DNA from 2 places in the Vibrio sp. 1402 genome. Region 2 is predicted to be linked to the other one. Evidence: riboswitches for the same ligand, from Rfam matches in the RefSeq annotation. Region 2 holds a riboswitch; the other holds the start of a gene.
The links. A riboswitch is a leader RNA that binds a small molecule or an ion and turns the genes downstream of it on or off. The one in region 2 is predicted to bind lysine.

Region 1: it holds a riboswitch for lysine, as region 2 does, so the genes downstream of both, lysC (lysine-sensitive aspartokinase 3) here and tet(35) (tetracycline efflux Na+/H+ antiporter family transporter Tet(35)) in region 2, are expected to answer to the same signal.

The regions. Positions count from the first base shown of each region.
Region 1 covers NZ_JAWOWE010000014.1:89,989-94,422, forward strand. Annotated here, with positions in the region: gene R7044_RS20720 (PglL family O-oligosaccharyltransferase) at 1-755, shown strand, start outside; gene R7044_RS20725 (pyridoxal-phosphate-dependent aminotransferase family protein) at 815-1,936, opposite strand; lysine riboswitch at 2,157-2,335, shown strand; gene lysC (lysine-sensitive aspartokinase 3) at 2,437-3,789, shown strand; gene metH (methionine synthase) at 3,876-4,434, opposite strand, start outside.
Region 2 covers NZ_JAWOWE010000002.1:190,131-194,564, forward strand. Annotated here, with positions in the region: gene R7044_RS04325 (inosine/guanosine kinase) at 1-1,072, shown strand, start outside; gene R7044_RS04330 (H-NS family nucleoid-associated regulatory protein) at 1,200-1,607, opposite strand; lysine riboswitch at 2,190-2,372, shown strand; gene tet(35) (tetracycline efflux Na+/H+ antiporter family transporter Tet(35)) at 2,482-4,083, shown strand; His leader region at 4,264-4,401, shown strand.

The sequences.
Region 1 (4,434 bases), on a different contig from region 2:
GTTTGCCAGCCATGGATCATCCGCATAATGAGCTACTTTACTGGGGAGTAGAAGGTGGCTTGCTGCCAATACTCGGCATCTTCTTAGCGATGGCACTGGTACTGTATCGAATCTATCAAGCCAAACGCGGAACTCGTCTTGCGTTGCTGGCCTTGTTTATACCTATCGTATTGCACTCGCAACTGGAATACCCTTTCTACCACTCTCTCGTGCATTGGTTGATCTTCGTTATCCTACTGTACTGGGTCGATCAGCGCGTCTCTCGTTATCGACAAGTCGGCTTTAGTAATGTAACCAAAAGCTTGCTGCGTGTTTTTAGTTTGGTACTTCCCGTTGCGTTTACGTTTTACATGGTAAGCGCATTACATACGAACTATGTATTGACGAAGTTTGAGACCACTAGACCAACTAACCCTGATATTCTGAATCAAGTCAGTAACCCTGTAGTTTGGAAAGACAGATTTGATTGGGATGTCTATAGCACGTTTTTAAACCTTGGGCTGTACCAACAAGACGCAACCTTGATCAAGCCTTATATCGATTGGTCGCTAAAAATCATCAAAGATAAGCCTCGCCCTGCATTTTATAATAATTTGATTTTGGCCTACCAAGGCTTAGATGACTCAAGTAAAGCGGAGCAAATTAGAGCTGAAGCGCAGTTTTTGTTCCCGAAGATTGATTTCAGTGACGTCAATTACCAACCACCTTCTCAAGCAATCTCTGCCTCACCAGCCCCCACTTCAGGAGCTGAGTAATAAATACCAAAAAGCGAAGGGATGACCTTCGCTTTTCTTTATCTCATTACTGTATGATTTTATTCAGTGAGTGACTCTTCTAACGCTTTTAAGCACAGCGCAACGTTTTCAGATCGAGCGCCGTAACCCATTAAGCCAATACGCCACGCTTTACCAGCTAATGCCCCAAGGCCTGCACCAATTTCTAGGTTATAGGTTTCTAGCAAGTGAGCACGAACTTTTGCTTCATCAATTCCTTCAGGCACGTAAATCGCATTTAATTGTGGCAACCGATGGGCTTCGTCCACAACAAATTCAAAGCCTAACTTTTGTAAGCCATTTTTGAGTTTTTCATGCATCAGTTGGTGACGAGCCCAAGCGTTTTCTAATCCTTCATTTTTCAGTATCAATAAAGCTTCATGAAGCGCATACAAGCTATTAACTGGCGCCGTATGATGGTAACTACGCTTGCCTTCTCCACTCCAATACCCCAAAACTAAACTCTGATCGAGGAACCAACTCTGTACTGGTGTTGTTCTTGCTTGAATCTTTTCAATCGCGGCAGTAGAAAACGTCACTGGTGAGAGCCCTGGTACACATGACAAACATTTTTGACTGCCAGAGTAAACCGCATCCAGTTGCCATTCATCCACTTTTAACGGCACACCACCAAGCGATGTCACCGCATCAACAATAGATAATGCATTATGCTGTTTCGCCAGCTTACCCAATGCTTGAGCATCACTGACTGCACCAGTTGAGGTTTCCGCATGCACAAAAGCAAGAATTTTTGTATCTGGGTGCTGTTCGAGTGCTTGCTCGACTTTATCAATGGAAACAGGCGTCCCCCATTCATCATCGACGATAACAACTTCGCCACCAGCACGGACGACATTTTCGCGCATGCGTTCACCAAATACACCGTTACGGCAGACGATCACTTTGTCGCCTTTCTCGATCAAGTTTACAAAGCAGGTTTCCATCCCTGCGCTACCAGGCGCTGAAACCGCAATAGTGAACTCATTGTCAGTTTGAAAGGCATACTTCAATAGCTGCTTGAGCTCATCCATCATACCGATAAACAGAGGATCAAGGTGACCTACCGTAGGACGGCTTAGTGCTTGTAACACTTGAGGATAAATATCAGAAGGACCAGGTCCCATTAAAATACGGTGAGGCGGAATAAAGCTTTGGATCGACATGTCAGCTCCTTGATTATCTTTTATCCTGAGCATTCTAAAAGTTCTATTCAATAACATGGCTCAGGTGTAGGGTTCTTCACCCTAATAGATTTTTCCTCTATCAGCAATTAGCCGTAAGTATGGAGGTCAAACCAGTGTCACAAAATCGTTAATAAAAAACACCATAAAGGTTGAAATATTGATTGACATTAAGGCCTCAAAACCGTTCAATGTTTGAGCTTTATGTAGAAGAGGAGCGCTACCCAGGTAGATGATTTGTGGAACCGCAATTCCAACACCAATCATTGAGGGGGAGTAGTGCCGAGGTAAGTCAAAGTTGCAGGATTTGACTTGTCGGTTGAATTGGGCTGAATCCCATCAACTGTCATCAGCGCAGTCTGATGAAGGGCTTCTGAGGGTAAATTTTTCAAATAGCATTCTAAATACCTCTCTTTTTGCTCTGTTCCTTTTCTCACTAAACATTGGATGTACAATTTTTTAGGAAGTCGTGGGAGAACGCAGTGAGCGCATTTAACGTAGCTAAATTCGGTGGAACCAGTGTTGCCAACTTTGAGGCAATGAGTCGTTGCGCCACCATTATCGAAAACAATCCAAATACTCGCCTGGTCGTGAGCAGCGCTTGCTCTGGCGTCACCAACCTATTGGTAGAACTCGCCAACGGTGTTCAGGATCAAACGCACCGTACTGAGCTGCTGCAAAATCTGGCCAACATTCATGACGCCATTTTAACTCAGCTCGAAGACAGCACGAAAACTGCTGCCGAGGTGTATGGCATATTAGATACCGTAACCAGCCTGGCCGAGGCTGCATCTATCCAAGCTAGTGCGAAGTTAACCGATCATTTAGTCGCATGTGGTGAACTCATGTCGACGCACATTCTAACTCAGTTAATGTGTGAGCGAGGCATTCAAGCAGTGCGCTTTGATATCCGCGATGTGCTGCGTACTGATGACAACTTTGGTCGCGCGGAGCCAAACATTGAAGCAATTTCGACGCTTACGCAAGATAAACTCGTACCACTTTGCCAACAATCCGTTGTTGTTACTCAAGGCTTCATAGGATCTGACGAAGCCGGTAATACAACAACACTAGGTCGAGGAGGCAGCGATTACAGCGCCGCCTTAATTGCTGAGAGCGTCAAAGCGGCAGGGTTAGAAATCTGGACTGATGTTCCGGGCATCTACACAACAGACCCGCGAATTGCGCCAAAAGCCTCACCAATTCCCGAGATCAGCTTTAGCGAAGCTTCAGAAATGGCTAACTTTGGCGCTAAAATCCTTCACCCTTCTACGCTAGTACCCGCATTGCGCCACGACATTCCGGTATTTGTAGGGTCATCGAAAGAGCCAGAAAAAGGGGGAACTTGGATTCGCCACCAAGTCGAAAGCTCACCGTTATTCCGTGCGCTAGCTTTGCGTTGTAACCAAACCATGGTAACGCTACGCAGCGCCAATATGTTCCACGCATACGGCTTCTTAGCAAAGGTCTTTGAGATCCTTGCAAAGCATAAGATATCTGTCGATTTGATCACAACATCTGAAATCAGTGTATCGTTAACACTTGATCAAACCGATACATCCGGCGGCGCGCCGCAGCTGCCGCAAGCTGTACGAGAAGAGTTAGAAGAGTTATGTAAGGTAGAAGTTGAACATGACCTATGCCTCGTTGCCCTAATTGGTAACAACATGAGTGAGAGTAAAGGCTACGCGAAACAGGTTTTTGGCACGCTAGAAGATTTTAACCTACGCATGATTTGTTATGGCGCTAGCCCTCACAACTTATGCTTCTTGCTCCATGAATCGGTATCGAAACAAGCCATACAAAAACTCCACACTGAGTTGTTTGAGAAGTAAGTTCAACTCAATAAAACAAAGGGCTGCGTATCTGCAGCCCTTTGTCGTTTCATTAGTTGTTACATTTGGACGAGGTAAACATCAATTTAACCGTTAATGTTTGGCCCTAACCATTTTTCAGCCTCGATCCTATCCCACCCCTTACGATCGGCGTAACTCTCTAACTGATCTTCTTGGATCTGTGCGATCGCAAAGTAACGTGAGTCAGGATGAGAGAAATACCAACCAGAGACTGACGCGCCCGGATACATTGCATAGCTGGAGGTTAGCGTCATGCCAATATTCTCTTCCACATTAAGTAGCTCCCAAAGCGGTCCTTTTTCAGTATGCTCAGGGCACGCTGGATAACCTGGTGCAGGGCGAATACCTTGGTATTTTTCACGAATGAGATCATCGTTAGATAAATCTTCATCCGCAGCATAACCCCAAATTTCTTTACGGACACGCTCATGCAAATACTCAGCAAACGCTTCGGCTAGGCGATCCGCCACCGCTTGAATCATAATTGCGTTGTAATCATCTCCCTGTGCTTTGTATTCATCAGCAAGCTCTCGTTCACCAATACCACCAGTGACAGCAAATGCCCCTATCCAATCATGTTTACCCGACTCTTTAGGTGCGATGTAGTCGGATAAACAATAGTTG
Region 2 (4,434 bases):
ACAGCTAAAAGCAGAATGCCTGATTACCAATGAGTATGCAGGTGGTACGATCGGTAATACGCTGCACAACTATTCAGTGTTGGCCGATGACCGTTCAACACTTCTGGGCGTAATGAGCCAAGATATCAAAATCGGCAGCTACGGTTACCGCTACCTATGTAACACATCTAGCCGTATGGACCTGAACTACCTACAAGGTGTTGACGGTGCAATCGGTCGTTGTTTTGCTCTGATTACCGAAGATGGTGAACGTACTTTCGCAATCAGCGAAGGTCAAATGAACCAACTTCACCCAGACAATATCCCTGAGAAGATCTTCAAGAGCGCATCTGCTCTAGTTCTTACTGCATACCTTGTTCGTTGTAAAGAAGGCGACCCAATGCCGGAAGCAACGATGCGTGCTATTGAATACGCGAAAAAGCACGATGTACCAGTGGTATTAACGCTAGGTACTAAATTTGTTATTCAAGATGATCCAACATTCTGGCAAGAATTCATTCGCGACAATGTTTCTGTCGTTGCGATGAACGAAGACGAAGCAGAAGCACTGACGGGGGAATCTGATCCACTTGCTGCGTCTGATAAAACATTGGAGTGGGCTGATCTAGTATTGTGCACGGCGGGTCCTGTAGGTCTATTTATGGCTGGGTATACGGAAGATAGCGCGAAGCGCGAAACTTCTTTGCCATTACTTCCAGGGTCAATTGCTGAATTTAATCGTTATGAATTCAGTCGTCCGGCGAAAAAAGACTCATGCGAGACGCCAATAAAAGTGTACTCGCATATCTCGCCATATATGGGTGGCCCAGAAAAAATTAAGAATACAAATGGCGCAGGTGATGCTGCGTTATCTGCTGTTCTTCATGATATGGCAGCAAATAAATACCATAAAGAAAATGTGCCTAATTCAAGCAAGCACAGTAACGAGTATTTAACTTACTCTTCTTTTTCTCAAGTCTGCAAATACGCAAACCGTGCTAGCTACGAAGTTCTCGTGCAACATTCACCACGATTGTCGCGCGGACTTCCTGAGCGGGAAGATAGCCTAGAAGAAGCATACTGGGAACGTTAATACGAAGCGGTTTAATTAACTATTCTGTAACTAAAGTAAAAGGCACATTAAGAAATGTGCCTTTTTTATTTGTAATGGTTTAAATAAAAAAGGCTCCCTATGGGAGCCTTTTAAAAATAGCACGGATCTAGATTAGGAACTCATCCAGAGATTTACCTGCATCAAGTTGCTCTTGAATCGCCGAAGGTGTACGACCTTGGCCAGTCCAAGTTTTCTCATTACCGTTTGAATCTGTGTATTTGTATTTAGCAGGGCGAGGTGCGCGCTTCGCTTTGCCTTTCGTCTTAGTTTCGCCAGATAGCGCAGTAATAAGTGCTTCTACGTCAATACCGTCTTGAGCGATTTTCTCAGCAATCTCTGCAAGCTTAGCTTCTTGCTCTGCTTGTGCTGCGCGTTCTGCTTCTTCTGCTTCACGACGCTCATCTACGACAGTAGTGAGTTTATCTAGAGCTTCTTCCAATTGTTCTAGAGTCAGCTCACGAGAAAATGCACGAAGGCTACGGATATTTAGAAGGGTTTTAGTCAGCTCTGACATAACGATTCCTATTAAAAGGTTAATGTGTTGGGCACTTTTTATCGTTACGATTAAATAATGCCAATCTATAAATAAACAAAGAGTCCTTATATTTAACTTTATCTTTTCCTTATGTGCAAATGCTAAATCAAGATTTTGTTTAAATTTGACTATTTTTTAAAGCAATTAATATTATTACACTCGAAATAAATCATTATTAGATGAGAACTAAAATCAACAATCATTATTGTATAGAGAGAGTGACAGCTTGGTTTTTTATAAAAAAATTTGAGTTATTACTTAAAAATATGAAGCATCCATCTTTAATGCTGTGTCATATATCCTTAATTTATTGATATAAGATAAACCATGATATTTCTAAGGTAGTAATAATGTTTCATAAATAACATGATTGATGTGATTTCAGTTGCACAAAACTTATGGAAGTAGGCAAGGTTTATAAATTATCTCAGTCATTATTTATTTGTTTAATTTAGTTTGATGTGTTGCATTGACTCTCATCATAAGTACAATGGCTGCCACCTGATGCAATATTGCAGACAATTTGTTGTTAATTTGTACAGTTAGTGGTTAATTGTTTGTTGTTGCCGTAGAGGCGCGGTCTCGAAGAGTAGCTATTATTGGGGTGATGCCAATGAATAATAGTGGAAGGCGAAGATTGCCGAAGTAAGTAACTCATCAAAGTTACTTGCTGGGGTTGTATCTGAAAGGAACAACACTGCCATAGTATATATTCACATTAAACTATGGAGCGCTACTGTAGGGTTGGGTGGAGTGTTCGCTTCCCTGTCGCTAAGTTCAACATGAGCACGTATCGTATGCTACGTGACTTGTCTGCAGTAGATCTCTAGCCAAACTTTGGTTTTTGAAGATCATGAATTTAATAGATTTTTCTAGTTCTCCTGTTTCATTATTGCCACCTATTGTCGCTTTGACTTTGGCGATTTTGACTCGACGTGTATTAGTTTCCTTGGGTGTAGGTATCGTGCTAGGTGCGGTGCTACTTAATAGCTGGTCTATCAGCGACACCGCAGGTTACGTCAGTTCTCAAGTTTCTTCTGTCTTTATTGAAGATGGCGGAATTAACACTTGGAACATGAGCATTGTTGGTTTCCTAATCTTATTAGGTATGACAACAGCTTTATTAACGCTATCTGGCGGTACTCGTGCTTTTGCTGAATGGGCACAATCTCGAGTGAAGAGTAAACGCGGCTCCAAACTTCTTGCCGCCTTTTTAGGCGTATTCATTTTTGTCGATGATTACTTTAATAGCCTTGCTGTTGGTGCGATCTCTCGCCCAGTAACCGATCGCTTTTATGTGTCTCGCGCTAAGCTTGCGTACATTCTAGACTCAACCGCTGCTCCAATGTGTGTAATTATGCCTGCTTCTAGCTGGGGTGCTTACATTATTACTATTATTGGCGGGATCTTAGTCTCACATGGGATCACAGAGTATTCGGCTCTTGGCGCATATGTTCGTCTTATTCCAATGAACTTCTACGCCGTTTTTGCGCTGCTAATGGTGTTCGCTGTTGCGTGGTTTGGTCTTGATATTGGTAAAATGCGTGAGCATGAGATCTCTGCATCGCAAGGTCGTGGCTTTGATAAAGACAAAGAAAATGACTCGCAAGAAGCGCATGACCTAAACGAAGAGCTAGATATCCGTGAAAGTGAAAAGGGTAAAGTGTCAGATTTGATACTTCCTATCGTGACGCTGATTATCGCGACTATCGCTTCAATGCTTTACACGGGTGGCCAAGCATTGGCTGCTGATGGTAAGGAGTTTGCGCTTCTTGGTGCTTTTGAAAATACAGATGTAGGTACATCACTAATCTACGGTAGCTTGCTTGGCTTAGCAGTTGCAGTGTTTACTGTTGTGAAGCAAGGTCTACCAATGGCTGAGATCGCACGTACACTTTGGATTGGTGCTAAGTCTATGTTTGGTGCGATTCTAATCTTAGTATTTGCCTGGACCATTGGTTCTGTTATCGGTGATATGAAGACTGGTACTTACCTTTCGACAATGGCGCAGGGCAATATCAACCCTCATTGGCTCCCAGTTATCCTATTCTTGTTGTCTGGCCTGATGGCGTTCTCAACAGGTACTTCATGGGGTACGTTCGGCATTATGCTACCAATCGCGGGTGACATGGCTGGCGCAACAGACGTAGCGCTAATGCTACCGATGCTGAGTGCGGTTTTAGCTGGTGCGGTATTCGGTGACCATTGTTCACCAATCTCAGATACGACTATCTTGTCATCGACGGGTGCACGTTGTAACCACATTGATCACGTATCAACACAGCTACCTTATGCATTATCAGTCGCGCTTGTTTCATGCGTGGGCTTTATTGCCCTTGGTATGACTGCTTCAATTGCGTTTTCGTTTATTGCAGCGTCGATAACATTCGTTATCGTTTGCGCTATTTTGTCATGGCTTTCAAAGTCTAAAATAGCGTCTTGCCAGAGTGCGTAATTCACTGATTTAAAAAGTAAATTTTTAGGAGGCTTCGGCCTCCTTTTTTATTTGTATTATACAATTCGAATTTTTTTAAAATTAAGGGTTGAAAAAAGTAATCAGCTTGGTTAGTGTGGTTGGTAACAAAGCAAATGAGAAGAGCCTTGAAATAAGTATGCGTAATTTTGTAATGAACATTCATCACCATCATCACCCAATCTAGTCTTTCGGGCGATGTACGCATACCCGGGAGGCAGGAAACTCCCGGAGGTAAAATCAAAGTAAAAGCAGATTTTAAACCCTCGGGAGACTTCAATCTCCCGAGGGTTTTTTAGTTTTATTAGTTTGAAAAATACTTAGATATCAAAA